DNA from 2 places in the Microcoleus sp. AT9b-C3 genome. Region 1 is predicted to be linked to the other one. Evidence: riboswitches for the same ligand, from Rfam matches in the RefSeq annotation. Region 1 holds a riboswitch; the other holds the start of a gene.
What was found. Region 1 has a riboswitch for cobalamin ahead of QUB77_RS29705 (hypothetical protein). Riboswitches for the same ligand answer to the same signal wherever they lie in the genome.

Region 1 (9,753 bases):
ATTTTTTGTGCTGCGGCTTTGGCAGATTTGCTGACTTATGTGACGACTTCGATTCAATTAGCGTTAGCTTTCCCCGCAGCAAGTGGCGGTTTTATCGCTTCGTTTTTAAAGTTTGCGGGCATCTTTGCTATCACTCAAGTACCCCTGGCTATCAGTGAGGGATTGCTGACTCTATTGGTCTGGAATTGGCTGCATTCTTACGGGAAGCCGGAGTTAAAAACTTTGAAATTATTAAAACAGGAGTCATAAGCCGTGAGTCAAAAAACTACAAACAATCACCAATCTACTTCGCGGCAAAATTGGCTTTTGGCTGGTGCTGTGATTGTTCTGGCAGCGTTTCCTCTCGTTTTTGTGCGGGGTGAATATGGCGGTGCAGATGACCAAGCTAAGAAAGCAATTACCGAAATTCAACCGGGTTATAAACCTTGGTTCAATCACTTGTTTGAGCCGGCTAGCGGAGAAATTTCCAGTCTATTGTTTGCGTCTCAAGCGGCGATGGGGGCTGGCGTAGTTGGGTACGTCATTGGGTTGTATAAAGGCCGATCGCAATCTCGGCAGCAGTCTGATAATAAGTCGTCGGAATGAACCATCAGATTGATAGTCTGGCTTATACAAATCGCTTGCGCGGCTTGCCACCATCTCACAAGTTATCCTTTGCGATCGCCCTGTTAATTCTGTCTCTCGTTTCTGGGGCGATCGTCCAATTGTCGATCGGCCTTTGGCTAGCAGTCTGGATCGTCGTCTATGCCGGCATTCCGGGGAAACTGTATTTGCGGTTGCTGTCGCTACCGTTGATGTTTTTGCTGACAAGTTTGCCTGCTTTGGCGCTGGGTGCGGTTGCGGGCGATCGTATCCCCGCGATTGGGTGGGATATTTGGCAAGGTTGGGGCATTAGCATCGGCACTTTTTATCTGTATGTGAGCCGCACCGGCATATACCAAGTGAGCTTGCTATTTGCCCGCGCCTTCGCATCGACAAGCTGTATGTATTTCATCCTCTTGACGGTTCCATTTACCGAAATCTTGCAAATTCTCAGACAATTACGCTGTCCAGAGTTGGTCACAGAACTGCTATTACTAATGTATCGGTTTATTTTTAGCTTATTGGCGATCGCCGATGAACTTTGGATAGCACAAAATTCGCGCTGTGGCTACCGCACTTGGAAGCGGGGAATGCAGAGTTTAAGCATTTTAATCGGGCAATTGCTTCAGCGAACTTTAGAAAACTACCGTCAAGTATCGCTGAGTTTAGCGTCGCGCGGCTTTAATGGAGAATTGCGCGTTTGGAATTCTTACCCTTATAAACCTTCGCGAAGATATATATTTGAAGCTTTGTTTGGTTGCACGGTTTTAACTTTGTTAAGTGCGGTATTTCAACGCTAAATTTATTGTTACTTCTGGACGAATGGGGGCAAGAAACCGGGTTTTTTACCGAACCTGCGAGCTATAACGTGTCTTTTCGTAATAAAACCCGGTTTCTTTGGTCGGAGTGGGTAAGTCCTGCATTATATTCACGATTAGTGGCGGTGGCGGTGGCGGTGGTTAATATCAACGAGACTTACGCATTACAAGCAAAGAAACCGGGTTTTTACTGAATCTGCGGCTTGTAACCAAGTATTATCGCAAAAAACCAGGTTTCTGAGCACCCGCGCCTCCAGGGCTATTGTTGATAATTCTCGTATTCTCGTTAGTTTAGCGGGCCGGATTTGAATAAGGGCGCACTTCCTGCCACAGCTATTACAAATATGACTTTTATGAACTTAATTAATGAATTATATGAATTGACGTGAACAGTATTTGAATGAATAATTACAGTATCAAAACACAGAGAAAAAATTATGTATCAAGATACTAACAAAAGAAACAGCCCGCCGCCCATTGTTTTTATTATTGCCATCGGCTTAATTGGGTTGGGCGCATACAAGTTCCTTCCCGGTTTATTGAAAACCCAAACTTCAAATACACCTACATCTACATCTACATCGACAACGATCGCACCCGGAGCGATCGCAAATCGCATCAGTTTTGGAAATCAAATATTGGTAGCCTCCCAAACAACAGCAGCAAAACAAGCAGGAGTTCAAGCTTTTGCTGAGGGAAATCACCAAGCTGCCGCCCAATATTTTCAGAAATCGCTGCAACAAAATCGCAACGACCCGGAAACCATTATCTATTTGAATAATGCCACAGCCAGCAATAGTTCTTCCTTAAAAATTGCTGTCAGCGTTCCCATTGGTAGCAACCCCAATGTCGCCCAAGAAATCCTTCGAGGTGTCGCCCAAGCTCAGGATGAAATTAATACTATCGGTGGCATCAACGGCGCTAAACTGCAAGTAGAAATTGTTAACGATGACAACAGTCAAGAGGTTGTCAGAGAAGTTGCAAGGACATTGACAAAAGATTCGAGTATACTGGCAGTAATTGGACACAACGCTAGCAACGCATCTCTCGAAGCTGCTCCGATATATCAGCAAGAAAAACTGGTAATGGTGACACCGACGAGCTTTGCCAATAATCTCTCAGGATTTGGCAGCTACATCTTTCGGACAGTACCCAATATTAGCTTAATGGCAGCTCCCTTAGCAGAATATGCAGTGAAAACAGCAGGTCAAACTAATATTGCCGTTTGTTATGATTCCCAAGCACCGGATAACATATCATTTAAAGATGAATTTGTGGCATCTCTTACTGCTGCTGGTGGCAAATTAGTTCCCACTGTTTGCGACTTTTCACTTCCTTCTTTTAATGCGGAAAATGCCCTTGCCGATGCTGTCAGCAAAGGTGCACAAGGATTGATGGTAGCGCCCCACATCGATCGCATTGACCGTGCGATTTCTCTGGCTCGCAGCAATCGAGGCAAATTGCCACTCTACGGCAGCACTACGCTCTACACCTTTCAAACTTTAAAAGACGGACAAAGTGACGTTAACGGCTTAGTATTGCCCGTTCCCTGGCATCCTGAAACTAATCCCGGTAGCCGTTTCCCAGAAAATGCCCGCCAGCGTTGGGGAGGCATTGTGAATTGGCGAACAGCAACGAGTTTTGATGCGACTCAAGCTGTCATCGCTGGTTTGCGGCAAAGCAATACGCGGGAAGGATTGCAACAAGCACTCAGAAATGCCAGTTTTTCGGCAGCAGGATCGAGCGAGGATGTGAAGTTTTTGCCCACGGGCGATCGGGCTGGTAAGCCGATTTTAGTGCAAGTTAAGCAAGGAGGAAGCACTGGCTATAGCTTTGTCCCGCTGCGGTAAGTTCGTTAAGTGCGATCGGGCAGGATGCCCACTTCACAATCAAATTAACTCTTTGTGGAACAGGCATCTTGCCTGTTTTTTAGCATGAATAAAATTGAAGTTTATGTTTAATTAACATGAGTTAAAAAAAAATGGGGAAATTAAAGGAGAGCGTTTATACGAGCGCACCAGTTGAAACTACAACCTACACGGCAGAAAAATATCTATAAAGTGAAGTAAATTATCAGGATCGGCATGAATTTCTCACTGGAAAAATTGTTCCGATGACTGGCGGCACACCGAATCACAATATAGACTTGAAAAAGAAGTGTTGGGGCGGCAGGATGCCTAACCCCCTACTCCCCACAAGAATTGTTGCAGATGTCCGCTCGCTTTTTTGTCAAATATCCCAAATAGTGGTAATATCCCCGTATATCGATCGGCTCTGAGGGAGAACAGCCATCAGACGCAAGGGGGAAAGTTCGGTGCGAATCCGGCGCTGTCCCGCAACTGTAATGAGATCATTGGAACTCTGAGTCAGGATGCCCGCCGATTTGTTTACAATCATGTTTTTCATCTGCGAGGTATGGATGATGGTGAGTTTATTATTTTTTTTATTATTATTGGATTAGGCTTTTTTACCCGCAGATATCAGCAGATAAACACAGATGAACGCTGATGTAATTCGCTCTGGGTTCGGAAGCGTATATTATTTTAATGGAAAAGAAATGCGAATTGAAGATAGTGTTTGGCAGGGTAGTTTTGGCTACTGGCAAAACTTGTTTATTCACCAGAATATTTTGCCGATCGGACATACTGCTTGGAATGGCTTTTTGCATCAAGGACGAGGTTTGGTTGCTTGCAAAATCAATACTCCCATTAACGGTTCTGTGAATTGGAGCTTAGATACTATAAAGTACGATCGGCAATTTATTTCCGACTTGGAGGCAACCGTTTATTTGCAACAACTAGAAATAGAGGAAAACACTGTTTCAAATTTGCTCCAAATCATTGCTACCTACGAACCCAAGGAAGCAATTATATTTTTGTCGATCGCCAACGGTCAGATTGATATCAATTTGTTGCAAAACTTGGCAATTTCTCCTGTTGAGTGCTATGAACAAGTATGCAAGCGCTGGGAAGAATTTCAACTCTGCCCGAAATCCTAAAACTTACTAAATTTTCCGAATGTCGCAGCCAAAATCCCTCGAAATTTCCAAAGTAACTCGCTACCAAAATGCAGCGCTTAATTACTATTTGGGCCTGACAGATTCGCCCTACCTTCACTACGGCTATTGGGAAACCCTACCTGTGCCCGCTGACGAACTAACGATCGCGCGATTGCGCCTGGCTCAGCAAGCTTATACTGTAAAACTGTTGGATGCGATCCCCAAAGGCACTCATACGATACTCGATGTGGGCTGCGGGATTGGCGGAAATGCGGCTTATTTGCTCGATCGAGGTTTTGCAGTGGAAGGGCTCGCACCCGATCCGTTTCAACAGCAGCGCTTTCTTAAGTGTACGGGCGATCGGGCAATCTTCCACCTCACGAGGTTTGAAGACTTTCAAGCAACTCATTTCTACGATCTTATTCTCTTTAGCGAAAGTAGCCAGTATATGTCGGCTGTTGATATTGCTAACGGTGCCGCCAAAATCCTCAATCAGGGCGGTTACGTTTTGCTGGCCGATATGCTGCGCTCTGATGCTAATTATCAAGAGGGAATGTTCTCTAATTGTCATGTGGTTACAGAACTTCATGCAGCATTAAAGCAGGCTGGGTTCACTTTAGTAAAAAGTGAGGATATTTCCGCCCATATTTTGCCCACAATCGATTTGTATGTCGATACTTTCCGTAGGTATGGACTAAATACGATGATCTATGTTGCAGATTTAATTGCGATCACAGTTCCGCCCGTCCACAAATTGCTGCGCTGGATATTTCGCCGCTGGTTCAAGAAGTTGGTGGTTGAAGGATTGGAAGCGTCCCAACTTTTTGAGCAGCATCTCTGTTATGAAATGCAACTTTGGCAGTTGTCAAAATCAGATCGAGGCTGACACAAATATAGCAATCCTAAATCCTTTTTGAATTTCTTACTCCCTCCCCTTTGATAAGGGGAGGGTTGGGGTGGGGTAAAAAGTTGACGACTGCTGCAAGGATTGCTATACAATGGAAATCGGTAATCGGTAATTGGAGGCATAGCCTCCGGGTATTTATTCCCAGGCAGAGCCGGGGAACAAGGCTATAAAAAATAAAAAATAACGAATATGTCTGAATGGATTCTCGAATTCGCTGGCACTTCCTACTCCTATCCCTGCGGTTCGCGAGTGGCAATTCAGGGTTTAAATCTCAAAGTCCCCGCCGGGAAACGGTGCGGGCTGATAGGTCAAAATGGCTGTGGCAAAACTACCTTTTTTTTGTTAGCAAATGGCTTATATCAACCGCAACAGGGAATTATTAGCTGGCAAGGTGAGCCCTTTCGCTACGATCGCAAATCTTTGATGCAACTGCGCCAACAAATCGGACTCGTCTTCCAAAATCCCGAACATCAATTAGTAGCTTCGACAGTAGAAGAAGATATTTCCTATGGATTGTACAATTTAGGCTTAAGAGAATCCGAAATTGCTCAACAGGTGCAGCAGGCGATCGAGCAATTCGATCTAAGCGAACTCGCCCGCGAACCAATTCACAATCTCAGTTTGGGCCAGAAAAAGCGGGTTTCCATCGCCGATATCATGGTTCTCAAGCCCAAACTGCTGCTGTTAGATGAACCTACCGCTTATCTCGACCCGCGTCACACTCGACAACTGATCGGTTTACTTCAACAAATTCACAGCGCCGGAACCACTATCCTTTTAGCAAGTCACGACCTCGATTTCATCTACCGCTGGGCTGATTGGGTGTTTGTAATGGATCGGGGAAAACTGATTTTAGAAGGAACACCGGAAACCGTTTTTGCTCAGCGGGATGTGTTGGAACAATTGCAGCTTGGCGTACCGCTGGCGATCGAGCTTATGGAGCAAATTAGGGCGATGTTTCCAACAGACGATCGCTCAAAAATCCCCGCTTTCGAGCAATGGCAACAACAAATTTTACAAGCACGTCGGCTGCTTTAACGAGACTTAGACCATTGATAATTGGCGTTGCTGATTCACGGTATGAATCACCTGTGATCGGAAGTTACAAAACTCACCCGACTTCGTTTATAGCAATTGCGAAATCTGGAATTCATACCTGTATCCAGCAACGCCTCCCGTGGGGGGAAGTTTAGATTACACATTACCAATTATCAAAAATTGATTTAGGAAAAAGGCGATCGCCCCACTGCCGATCGGCACAGTCAGATTGTCAATTCCCAGCTTGGAAACCGACTCCAAAGTAGCAGCAGCCAAAGCTACAACAGCAGACACAGCCCAAGTTTGCCAAATATTGCCTTGAACCGCCAGCAAAATCAAACTGCTAACAGAAAAACTCACCAAGTACATAGTTGCAGAACCTTCCCAACTCTTCTGAATTCCCCAAACTCGATAAATATGTTTCCCGTATTTCTGGCCGATGACAGCAGCCAATCCGTCGCCCCAAGTCATGACTAAAATGCCCAAAGCAGCGTATTCCTGATGTTGCAGCGGCCAAAACCAAGCTACGAGAACGCTGATACTAACAGCATAGAAAAAAGTCCCCAAACTCTTCCGGTTGATACTGTTAAGACTGGGCAAAATCGGAACTTGGTAAGAAATTAGGGCGATCGCACCTGCTAAAACCCCCGCCGAAATCCCCACCCAACCGGGTATTTCCAGCCACCAAGCCAGCAAAATCACGTTCCCAGTACCGATGTGAACCACCTTCCGCGATACCTCAGCATCGACAGAAGTAAAGCGATTTAAGCCCTCAGCTACCAGTAAAATCAAACCCAGCCAGACTCCCACGAGGGAAATTTGCAACCACACAGTCGGAATTTCAGAAAATATAGACACGATATTTAGGAAAAACTTCGATCGGGCACTGTTTACCACTGTAGTAGAGATTCAATCAATTTCGGCATCAAGGGCGATCGCTTTGTTCTATGTTGGCTGGATTTTCTACCGTCACTACGGTATGATTTACTCGCTATTGAAAGTGCCCCCTCCACAGAGCGCAAAGCTTCAACCCAATGCCCATGAGCGCTTTAAAAAAACATCGCCCCAGCCCTGTTGACCTATTAACAGTTGTTTGGAAAGGGAAAATAATTGAGCTATTATGGGTTAAGATGAGACCCGCTTGGGACTGAAAACCGAAACGGGCGAAGTGATTCTGGCGTTTGGGGTGAAACCTGTTGCATCGGGGAAGTGGAAGCGCGGCAACTTTTGGCTCTAGGGTACGGTCGCACCCGCTGGGTGGTTGGCATTTTTGCCAAGAGTACGATCGCCTTAATACTAAAGGATGGAAGCAGTTGATTGATGCCCTTTCCCGTATGCTATAAAAGCATTATGACCGTTATAATCAAGTCATCTGATATTAGAGGTATTATTGTATGCTAACTTGGTCCTTAGTTGTTTGTACCCTGAACCGTCGAGAAATTTTGCTGAAATGTTTGGAAGCAACACTCAAACAATCTCGCAAACCTCAACAAATGATTATCGTTGATGCTAGTGATGATTGGCAGGAGTCCAAAAAGTTTATCACAAATTCATTAGGCGCGACTTTACTAGAACCAGACTTTATTTATATTGGTTCCGAAATAAAATCCTCAACTTACCAAAGGAATGTGGGATTAAAAAATTGCCGGAGTGATGTTGTATTTTTCATTGATGATGACGCTTTTATGTATGCTGACTATGCCGAAAAAGTCATGCAGATATATGAGATGGATGAAAAGGAGCTAATAGGAGGTATCATGGGAGTTTTAGCTGCTCTCGAACCAGATAAGGATGAAACATCAGATACAGTAAGTCAAGCAATATCACCGGATTCGGGGCTTAAAAGGTTAAAGAACAGTTTGAGTAATTACCTTAGTAAATTTTGGTATCAAACCGAGCTACTTATTCCTTATAACGGTAAATATTATCATTATAATATGGGCGAAACCTTCGGACCCGACTTAGTTGCTGATATTGCTTTATTACACGGTTGTCGCATGACTTTTCGCACCAATATAGTCAGGGAAGTAGGAGGATTTAACGAGATTTTGACTCGTGGGGCAATAGCTGAAGATTCGGATTTAAGTTACCGAATTTCCCAAAAATACGCGCTGGTGGTCGCTTTTCAAGCTAAAATTTGTCATTGGCAAACTCAAGTCGAAAGGTTGAATAGATTTAAAAATGTGCAATTAGGGATATTAAATGCTGTAGCCTTATTTTTGTTAAATAATAATTTTCAGAACGGGATTAGGCTGGCTGTTTATCGGTTTGCCCTAACCAGGTTGCTCCTGGAGTTCTGTCGTGACTGCTTCAAACCGCAACGGGGTTTCGTGCCGACTAGGGGGGCGTTAGCGGCGATGAAAGTAATCCCACAAATTTTATCGATGACACCGGAACAGTTACGTACTTGGTATCCTAGTTTTCAAGTATCAGTATATCAGACTAAATCTTTGTAATATAAACCCTGTAGGTAGTTGCGCTGTGTTCGCTACCAACAAAATTACACCCAGCCAGACTCCCACGAGGGAAATTTGCAGCCACACAGTCGGAATTTCAGAAAATATAGAGACGATATTTAGGAAAATTTTAGATCGGGCACTATTTACTACTTTAAACGTAAAGCGCGATCGAGCTTATAACCCCGCAGGCTTAAAGTCCTGCGGGGAGGTGGGTGTTATGTCTTTTTAGGTTGATCTACTTAAAACTTGTGCTATGTTATAAGCAAGTCTAGGGAAAAAGCTATGACTATTTTAGTAGAAGAACTTTTGAATACTTTTGAACGATTAATAGACTCAGAGCGGTTAGATTTTGTCTTGGAAATTTTGAAACGGACTGTTTATTTAGACTTTTCGCCCCTGTCTGATGAGGATTTAGTTCTGAAGACTGAGGGACTTTTTCTAGAGTTAGATGAGTAAGAGCATAAGTAAACCGAACCCTTGAAGTTTTGAAATTATCAGAGAATCTGACTGCTATGCAATATGTCTTAATTATTCATGAAGTAAAAAATTATGAAGCTTGGAAACAGGTATTCGATCGTGCCCAAAGCATCCGAAAAGAAGCTGGCGAGCGCTCCTATCAGCTCTTGAAGTATGACCATGAACCAAAAAAAATTGTTCATTTCTCCGCGTGGACATCAATCGCAGATGCTAGGGCGTTTTTTGAGTCTCCTGCACTGGTTAAAATTAGAGAAGAAGCCGGAGTTAAAGCTCCTGAGTTTATTTATCTAGACCAATTAGAGTCAGGAGTATTGTGAAACACCTATTTGTATAATGTAAGTTGTTCAAACTATGTGATTAAGTTTTGAGTATGTACGACGGTAGCTACTACCAGCTAATGGCTGAGTACAATTGCTGGATGAATCAAAATCTATATTCGGTCTGCTCGGCTATTCCTGATGAACAGCGCAAACA
Region 2 (9,753 bases), on a different contig from region 1:
GGCGTTATAAATTTTTTGGGTATCGGGAATGATCTCTTCGAGTCCCGATTCCCGTGCTTCTTCTTGTAGCATTTCGCTGTAACCGATAATCGCGTTGAGTGGCGTCCGCAACTCGTGGCTCATATTGGCTAAAAAAGTGCTTTTAGCTCTCGAAGCTGCTTCAGCTTTGTGTAAGGCTTCTTGCAAGGCTATTTCGGCTCTTTTGCGCTCGGCAATTTCGATGCGGAGCAGTTTATTGGCAGCGGTGAGTTGAGCGGTGCGCTGATCGACGGTCATTTCTAGCTGCGCTTTGGCTTTGGAGAGTGCTTCCTGAGCCCGCTGGCGCTCAAATCCTTCGATCGCCAGCGCTACCAAATTTGCCAAAGAATCAGCGAAGGTGCGCTCCTCCAGAGCCCACTGGCGGGGTGCGCCGATATGTTCGAGAGAGAGGATGCCCACGATCTGGCCGCCGAGCCTAATTGCTACATTTAATATGGATGAATTCGGCTTGCTGGCATTTGGCAGCACAGCGGAATGTTCGGCTAGCGAAGATGAATGGGACAAATTTGTTTGTAGAGAGTTTTGAGTCTTGGTCGTAGGTTCTAAAGCAGTGTCCGATCGCAAATTTTCGCCCGGTGTGTCGCCTTCAACATCTAAACTTGATAAATTTAAATCGCTTGCCGATATGGACTCCCGGCTCAAATGATTCTCTTGGCTGCGATCGTACAAGTCGAGACAAACTAATTTGAGGTTGGGGATTTTAAACTTAGAATGATTCACCCCCTCGTGTTGCTCTGGGGTAGCAGCCTCTGTACCGAGTGCCTCTGTTTGGTTTTGGGCGAGCACTCTCTCGGTAAAATTTAGCTGGGGATCTGTGGGGTAGCGAGTTCCAAATCCTCCATGGTTGTAAAGCCAGACGCTGACTTTTTCCACATCCAAAGTCCGGGCTGCAGCCTCAGTAATTTCGCGAATTCCCACATTCAGGGCACCGCTATTGAGAGTCCTCTGGCGACCTAGCTGCAACAAAGCCAAACTCTGGCGGCGGAGACGCTTTTCGCTCTCTTGGAGGGTTTGTTCTGCTTCCTTGCGCTGGGTGAGGTCGTACAAGACGCACAAAGCCGTCTGCTGCCCGTTAAACACCAGCGACTGAACTGAGATCATCGCCCAGAAAGCAATGCCGTCTGATTTTTTGCAGTGGATTTCGTAGTTTTGGAGGTATCCCTCTTGAGCAAGTGCCTCAAGTACCTTGGGGCGATCGGCGGGGTTGAAGTAAAAGTCTGGAGTGCTGCAGCCGATCAATTTTTCTAGGGGTATGTTCAGGAGAGAAGCCAATTGAGCGTTCGCATACAGAATTAAGCCGTCACAGAGGCGAGAAACTAATATCGGCACGGGAGTTGCCGAGGCGATCGCCCGAAACTGCTCTTCGCTTGAACGCAGGGCCAACTGAGCTTTGCTCAGCAAGTGAGCTTCCATCGTATCTGAATGTTCGGTGGTAGTCTCCAGCAAAATTTCTAGGTCAACCTTTTCGCGCTTCAAGTTTTCAAGTTCCGCACTCAGCCGCTGAACGTCGAAAAGTAGCTGTTCTGTCGAGGGTTCTTCCTGCATAGCAATTGAAAATTGGTAATTTTTAGTCGGTTGTGAAGTTTTTTAGGGTTTTGTGCTAGTTTAACTATGACTTATTCCGATTAACTTCAGCCACCCTCATCCTGGTTCCCCGACTTAGCCGGGGATTTATCTTTACCTTTTTCGTTGCTATTCGAATTCTAAGTGCAAGGAAGGCATCAGCCGCTGCAAGTTCTTCAGGGATTTGAGCTGCCAGGGGATCTGTTTAGAACCTTTGATGGCGATTTGAATATTTTTTTGCTGGCGCACTTTGATCACAAATTTTGAGACAATATTAATTCCAGAGCTATTTAAAAATTCTAGCTTTCGCAAGTCTAGAGTCACCGTATTTGGGCAGGAGTCAGCCACTTCGTTGAGCAGATCGACGATCGGTGCGTACTCTTCCACCTGGCTGAGTCGGAACGAGCCGCTACAGGTGACTGTTTGCGTAGCGCGATCGTACTGGATCGTGTAATCTCTGGTCTGAATCTCCATACTTTTGTCAGTTGCCGGTTTTGAGTGGTAAAGGGGCTTTGGCTGCGTGAGCGATGATTGAGCTTCAGGCTAGCACGATCAAAATTCAGCCGTTTGCCGAATGCCGAAGACCTTTGCGTGTGTAACTTTTATTACATATACTGCCAACTGTACCATTGCCACAGGGCCGTTATGAGTTATTTTATGATTTACCAGTTGTAAGACCAGTTGGAAAAAAAAATGCAACTGTTGACTCGCTCTCAACCCTAGTAGTCATCAGTCATTGCTAATCTAACATCTCAAATCTCAAATTCTATGAGTTGCGGGGGTTAAGGAGACCTACTTTTGCTGAAGTTGCGAGCTATCAATTCGACTTTTTTTCTCAAGTTAGTATTGACAAAATTACCAAAATGTGAGAAATATTTCACATCTGACACAGAACTGAAGGGGAGAATATTTAATGGCAATTTCAGGAATTACAGAAAAGCTTTTGGCGGCTAAAAAAGCTAAGGGAATTAGTTTTGCAGATTTGGAAAAAGTTTTGGGGCGCGACGAAGTTTGGATTGCCGCAGTTATTTACCGTCAAGCTACCGCATCAGAAGATGAAGCCGAGAAAATTGTCTCGGCTTTGGGACTAGATAGCGAGACGGCTGCGGTTCTCTGTGAACCTCCGTTAAAAGGTTCTTTGGATGCCTCCGTTCCAGTTGACCCTTTGATTTATCGCTTCTATGAAATTATGCAGGTTTACGGGATGCCGCTCAAAGCAGTGATACACGAAAAATTTGGTGACGGGATTATGAGCGCGATCGACTTTACTTTGGATGTCGAGAAAGAAGCAGACCCAAAAGGCGATCGAGTGAAAATAATTATGTCGGGAAAATTTTTGGAATACAAAAAATGGTAAGCCCGTGCGGCTTTACTTTCAAGTGAAAATTAAAAATTCAAATTGGCTCGAATGACTCAGGACTAATGACTGAAGCCTCAAAAGTGTTAACTTAGAAATAGAGATCGCGAAGCTTGACTGGCTTGGGTGTCCGATCGGGAAACCCTTCTAGGGCAAAGCTAAGGTCGCTCCCGCGGCAACTTCCCCAGTAGAAACAAGCAACCGCAACCGTAAAGTAAGAGGCAAATATGTCAAAATATGACTCCCATCTCAGATGCTCGTTTTGCGGCAAGTCGCAAGAGTACGTCCGCAAGTTAATAGCTGGGCCCGGCGTCTACATTTGCGATGAATGCGTGGAACTGTGCAATGAAATTTTAGAGGAGGAGTTCTTTGACTCCAGTAAAACAATTGGTCAACAGATTCCCCAATCAGAGGTGCGAGAGTCTCAGGGACAAGGAACACGGCGTCCGGGTCGATCGAACAAATCGAAAATTGTTTTAGCTCAAATTCCGAAACCAACAGAGATTAAGCAGCATTTAGACAACCACGTCATCGGCCAGCATTCAGCAAAAAAAGTCCTTTCTGTAGCAGTTTATAACCACTACAAGCGCTTGAGCGTTGACCAAGCTAAAGATAGCGACAAGTCTTCTCCTGACAGCGATGTAGAACTGCAAAAATCCAACATCCTCCTAGTCGGGCCGACAGGTTGTGGCAAAACTTTGTTAGCGCAAAGTTTGGCGCAAATGCTCGAAGTGCCGTTTGCGGTAGCCGATGCAACGACACTGACTGAAGCTGGATATGTCGGCGACGATGTAGAAAATATCTTGCTGCGGCTGTTGCAAATGTCAGATTTTGATGTCGAAGCGGCGCAGCGCGGCATTATTTATATTGATGAAATTGACAAGATTGCTCGCAAAAGCGAAAACACTTCGATCACTAGGGATGTATCGGGAGAAGGAGTGCAGCAAGCGCTGCTAAAAATGTTGGAAGGAACAGTGGTTAATGTTCCCCCGCAAGGCGGCCGCAAACATCCTTACCAAGATTTTATTCAAGTTGACACTAGCAAAATTCTATTTATTTGTGGCGGTGCTTTTGTCGGTTTGGAAAAAATAGTTGAACAGCGTTTGGGTAAAAAATCCTTGGGCTTTATTCAGCCAACGGAAAGCGACAGCAACTCGACTTTGCCGGCGAAAGACAAGCGGGCGGCTGATATTTTGCAGCAGGTACAGCCGGACGATTTAGTCAAGTTTGGTTTGATTCCTGAGTTTGTCGGGCGGATTCCGGTGGTGACGGTGATTTCGCCGCTGGATGAGGCAGCTTTGATGCAGATATTGACCGAGCCCCGGAATGCGCTGGTGAAGCAGTATCAAAAGCTGTTGAAGATGGACAGCGTGGAATTGGAATTCCAGCCGGAAGCGCTACGGGCGATCGCCCAAGAGGCCTACCGCCGCAAAACTGGCGCCAGAGCTCTTCGCAGCATTTTAGAAGAGTTAATGCTGGATGTGATGTACGAGTTGCCTTCTCGCAAGGATGTGGCTAACTGTATGATTACTCCTGAAATGGTCGAGAAGCGATCGACTGCCGAATTGCTGTGGCATCCCGCATGGCGCAAACAGCACGAAACTGCATAATTGATAATCTGTAAACTGCCGGTGGGGCACCCTACAAACTACTAAACCAGCCCCAGATTTATCCCTGGGGTGGCTTTCTCCAATCTGAAATCTAAAATCTAAAATCTAAAATCTAAAATCGATTGGCGGCAAGTGTGATAGGATTTGATTTCGCGATCGGTTCTAGCGGGGAGCAGCCGCTAGAGGAAACGGGGAAAGTTCGGTGCAAGTCCGGCGCTGTCCCGCAACTGTAATGAAACCGTTGTGGTTTCTCAAGTCAGAATGCCCGCCGATATCTAACTCACTTTTGAACGCATCTGCGAGGTACGGATGATGGATGGAATTAATGCGGCTGTACGCACCAAGCACAGTCTACTTGTTTGCACTGCTTGCGCTAGTGTTTGGAAAAACGGCAAGCGAGAAGGCAAAAGCGGCGGTCAACAATTTATGGAAGACTTATCGCAACTCGCTCAAAATTGGGAGTTTTCTGATAAATTTGAGATTCAAGAAGTTGAGTGCATGAGTGCTTGCAGTCACTCTTGTGCGGTGTCTTTTGCTGCTGTTGGAAAGTACACTTATTTGTTTGGCGATTTACCAGCAAATGAGCCGAAAACTGCGGAAGCTGTACTCGAATGCGCGGGTCAATACTATGCTAAACCAGACGGTTTGTTGCCTTGGTCTGAGCGTCCTGAAGCTCTCAAAAAAGGCGTTTTAGCAAAAATTCCGCCGCTGGGAAATTAGAACTAGGAATTGCGCCAAATACTTCTATGTAGGGTGTGCATTGCCCATATTACCATTAATTTATGATGTGCAATGCGCGCCCTACCCGCTAAAGAATGGTGCGCAATGCGCACCCTACGGTACATCTCAACCGGACAAAAAATTTAATGCACAAAATCCCTGTAACTGTCATCACTGGTTTTCTCGGTAGCGGCAAAACTACCTTAATTCGCCACTTATTGCAAAATAATCAAGGTCGCCGCATTGCTGTTCTGGTGAACGAATTTGGCGAAATTGGTATTGACGGAGAATTGCTGCGCGATTGTCAAGTTTGCGACGAAGAAGAAAATGTCAGCAGCAATATTGTTGAACTAACAAATGGTTGTCTTTGCTGCACTGTTCAAGAGGAATTCTTGCCGACTATGCAGGAATTGTTGAAGCGTAGAGAACAAATTGATTGTATCTTAATTGAGACTTCTGGTCTGGCACTTCCTAAACCTTTGATTCAAGCTTTTCGCTGGCCGGAAATTCGCACGGGTGCTACTGTAGACGGTGTGGTTGCTGTTGTCGATTGTGAAGCTGTTGCTAGCGGTACTTTTGTCGGTGATATCGATGCTTTGATGGCACAGCGGCAAGCTGATTCTAGTTTAGATCACGAAACTCCGATCGAGGAATTGTTTGAAGACCAGTTAGCCTGTGCCGATATGGTACTTTTAACGAAGGTCGATCGCGTAGATGCGGAAACTCACAAGAAAGTCCAAAGCTGGTTGCAGCAAGAGTTACGTCCAAGTGTAAAAATTGTGCCTTGCAAAGGTGGCGAAATTAACCCTGATGTGCTCATGGGATTTAATGCGGCGGTTGAGGATGATTTGGAGTCTCGCCCGAGTCACCACGACACTGAGGAGGAACACGAACATGATGATGATATTAACTCGACTTTCTTTATTGCCGATCGCGAATTTGAACCTGAAGCATTGGTGAAAAAACTGCAATCGTTGATGCAGCAGGAGGAAATATATCGGATTAAAGGGTTTGTGGCGGTTCCCAAGAAACCGATGAGGATGGTGTTGCAAGGTGTGGGTTCGCGCATAGAATATTTTTACGATCGCCCTTGGCAACCTTCGGAACTCCGTCAAACCAAATTAGTGCTGATCGGTCGAGAGTTAGAGCGCGATCGAATTGCAGCTATGATTAACAATTAATTGTCATGAGTCATTAGTCATTAGCCACGCACGCTGACCTCAGAAACCGGGTTTCTTCCTATATTTCTCGTTCCTGTTCCCAAAACTCGTAGAAACCCGGTTTCTAGCCCTATGAGTAAGCTCTGAACCAAAGACTGCGTATTCCTGTAGTTAAAAACTCTTAACATTTTTTAATAAACTTGCTACTAGCAGCAAGTTTGGTGTAAAATAGCGATAATGGTTATCATTGTACAATAATCGAGGTCAAGTATGGTGACTGCTGGGGCGATCGAATCAGTTCCTGTTACCGTTCTCACGGGTTATCTCGGCGCAGGCAAAACTACGCTACTGAACCGCATTTTAACACAGGAACATGGCAAAAAAGTTGCAGTCATCGTCAACGAATTTGGCGAAGTAGGCATCGACAACCAACTGATAATTGATGCCGACGAAGAAATTTTTGAGATGAACAACGGCTGCATTTGCTGTACAGTGCGGGGTGATTTAATTCGGATTATCGGCAACTTGATGAAGCGGCGCGACAAATTCGACCACATAGTCATCGAAACCACAGGTTTAGCCGACCCCGCACCCGTAATTCAAACATTCTTTGTAGACGAAGATATGCGGGACAAATTGTTGCTAGACGCAGTTGTCACGGTAGTCGATGCCAAGCACATCTGGCAGCACTGGGACGCCGACGAAGCTCAAGAACAAATTGCCTTCGCTGATGTACTTTTGCTCAACAAAACTGATTTAGTAACTGAGGAAGAATTGGCAGAGTTAGAAAAGCGAATTCGCGGCATGAATGCAATGGCAAAAATCCACCGCACCCGCAACGCCGAACTAGAAATGGAAGCGTTGTTAGGCGTTAAAGCATTTGATTTGAACCGGGCATTAGAAATCGAACCAGACTTTTTGGGCGAACACGAACACGAACATGACGAAACTGTTACCTCAGTAGCAATAGTCGAATCCGGCGCCATTGACGGCAACAAATTTAGCGATTGGATTGAGGAATTGTTGCGAACTCAAGGCCCGAATATTTTTCGCACAAAAGGCATTTTGAATGTCACCGGAGACAACAAGCGATTTGTTTTCCAAGGAGTACATATGGTGTTCGATGGCCGGCTAGATAGACCTTGGAAAGCTAATGAAACTCCGAAAAACGAGCTTGTATTCATCGGTCGCAATTTAAACGAAAATCAATTACGAGAGGATTTTCGGAAATGTCTGGTTTAACTGACATATTGAAGCATTTTTAATCAGCCTTTTAGGAACAGGCAAGATGCCTGTTCCACAAGAATAAAATTCATTTCTTGTGGAAGGGAACAGGCAAGATGCCGGTTCCACAAGAATAAAATTCATCTCTTGTGGAATGGAACAGGCAAGATGCCTGTTCCACAGGAATAAAATTCATTTCTTGTGGAATGGGCATCTTGCCCGTTCTTAAGAAGAGTACAACATCTCAGATTCAATAAATATGGGTAACGAAAAGACAAATAAAAGTGAACAAACTCTGGAAATTCATGCCGAAGCCATGCTGTCTGACTACGTAACTGCTGTTACTTGGTCGCCGGATGGCACAACTGTAGCAGTCTGTTCCGCTGCGGGCGAAGTGATGCTGGCGGCAGTAGGGGCAGTTAATGAATTGTCCTTGCAAACGCTACAAACTGCCACGGGTAAATCAGCCGATTGCTTGTCTTTTTCCCGCGACAGTCACTTTCTAGCTGCTGGCGGACAAGATGGAAAAGTGCGAATTTGGCGCGTTAATTCTGGGGAATTAATTGCTGATTTGGACAACCAGCGTGTCTGGGTTGATAAGTTAGCTTGGAGTCCCAACTGCAACCAGTTAGCTTTCAGTATGGGCCGCTACGTTCAAGTCTGGAATGCTGAGGATAAGGTTGTTGAAGTAACGCTGAATTTCGATTCATCATCTATCCTCGATTTAGCATGGCATCCTATGGTTCAATATCTGGCAGTTAGCGGCTATCAAGGCGTCAAAGTTTGGCATGGCGAAGACTGGGACGAAGACCCGGAAATTTTATCAGTCCCCTCTGCAACAGGTGCAATTTCTTGGTCGCCACAAGGGGAATATTTAGCTTGTGGCAATATGGACAATACTCTCATTGTTAATGAATGGGGCAATTTTGAACCGTGGGTAATGCAGGGTTTTCCGGGGAAAGTTCGGGAGTTAGCTTGGTCGGATAAAACTAATTCTTTGGGGGCACCTTTGTTAGCTGCTTCGAGTTCTCAAGGCATTTCTGTCTGGGAAAGAGACGCTGATGAAAGAGTCGGTTGGGATTCTTGGGCGTTAGAGGTGCATGAAAATGTGGTAAATGCGATCGCCTTTCAACCTAGCACATTTTTATTAGCTTCCGCAGCCGCAGATGGTCAAGTTTGTTTGTGGGGGGAAGCAGAACAATTGCTGCAAATTCTAGAAGGTGCAGAGGGCGGTTTTTCCTGTCTTGCATGGCATCCCGAAGGCCAGTTTCTGGCCGCTGGCGGCTGTGGAGGTGAATTGCTGGTTTGGTCAAAGTCTATGCGCGGCCAAGGCTTCGGGCGGCGCTAAGTGGGCATAACGGGCGCACCTGTTTGACCAAAAGATAAAAATTGAAAACTTGCTCTTGACAAAATGCTAGATTACAATACCATTTTAGTGGCTGCACTATCCTCAAAGGCGATCGACAATTATCACCCAGCAGCAATTTCTCGAACAACTAAACACTATTATCGACCAAAACCACCTGCTGAAATACTCGTTCTACTAAATGTGGAACGAAGGTAAACTCGACCTCGCCATCGCACAACAGATAGAGTGCGTCTAGGACTGTTATCCTCTCTTTCTTGTCAAAATTCCTTGACTGGGACTGAACAGCAAAGCCCCTAAAAATAACCCAAAAATAACTAATACAATTGCCGCCCCAGAGGGCATATTAAAATAATAGCTGAGATACATACCAGTCACGCTAGCTATAATCCCAATAATTGCTCCTAATCCCATCATTAAATGTAGCTCTTTTACCAACAAATATGCCGTTATTCCCGGCCCGATTAACAGCGAAATTACTAACAGCGCCCCCACAGTTTGCAAACTCGCAACAATCGTCAGCGTAATCGCCGAAATCATCCCCAAATAAATCCAGTTTACCGGCAAACCGGACGCTTGCGCTCCTAGTGGATCAAAAGTATAAAATAGCAGTTCTTTGTAAAGGAGTTTAACCGCTACCAAAATTATCAAAGTTATAACAAAAGTCTGCTGCACGTCCGTCGGTGCAACGGATAAGATATTCCCGAACAAAAA

Region 2: linked by a shared signal. The riboswitch ahead of QUB77_RS09025 (DUF1636 domain-containing protein) and the one ahead of QUB77_RS29705 (hypothetical protein) in region 1 are both predicted to bind cobalamin.

The regions. Positions count from the first base shown of each region.
Region 1 covers NZ_JAUBUR010000059.1:1,018-10,770, reverse strand. Annotated here, with positions in the region: gene QUB77_RS29725 (energy-coupling factor ABC transporter permease) at 1-249, shown strand, start outside; gene QUB77_RS29720 (energy-coupling factor ABC transporter substrate-binding protein) at 253-585, shown strand; gene cbiQ (cobalt ECF transporter T component CbiQ) at 582-1,382, shown strand; gene QUB77_RS29710 (ABC transporter substrate-binding protein) at 1,838-3,250, shown strand; cobalamin riboswitch at 3,653-3,797, shown strand; gene QUB77_RS29705 (hypothetical protein) at 3,898-4,398, shown strand; gene QUB77_RS29700 (methyltransferase domain-containing protein) at 4,418-5,284, shown strand; gene QUB77_RS29695 (ABC transporter ATP-binding protein) at 5,495-6,343, shown strand; gene QUB77_RS29690 (diacylglycerol/polyprenol kinase family protein) at 6,500-7,201, opposite strand; gene QUB77_RS29685 (glycosyltransferase family 2 protein) at 7,738-8,799, shown strand; gene QUB77_RS29680 (hypothetical protein) at 9,085-9,258, shown strand; gene QUB77_RS29675 (antibiotic biosynthesis monooxygenase) at 9,315-9,596, shown strand; gene QUB77_RS29670 (DinB family protein) at 9,650-9,753, shown strand, end outside.
Region 2 covers NZ_JAUBUR010000007.1:121,070-130,822, forward strand. Annotated here, with positions in the region: gene QUB77_RS09005 (ATP-binding protein) at 1-1,584, opposite strand, end outside; gene QUB77_RS09010 (slr1659 superfamily regulator) at 1,732-2,076, opposite strand; gene cynS (cyanase) at 2,516-2,959, shown strand; gene clpX (ATP-dependent protease ATP-binding subunit ClpX) at 3,187-4,569, shown strand; cobalamin riboswitch at 4,710-4,856, shown strand; gene QUB77_RS09025 (DUF1636 domain-containing protein) at 4,879-5,289, shown strand; gene cobW (cobalamin biosynthesis protein CobW) at 5,436-6,470, shown strand; gene QUB77_RS09035 (GTP-binding protein) at 6,720-7,691, shown strand; gene QUB77_RS09040 (WD40 repeat domain-containing protein) at 7,933-9,021, shown strand; gene QUB77_RS09045 (metal ABC transporter permease) at 9,283-9,753, opposite strand, start outside.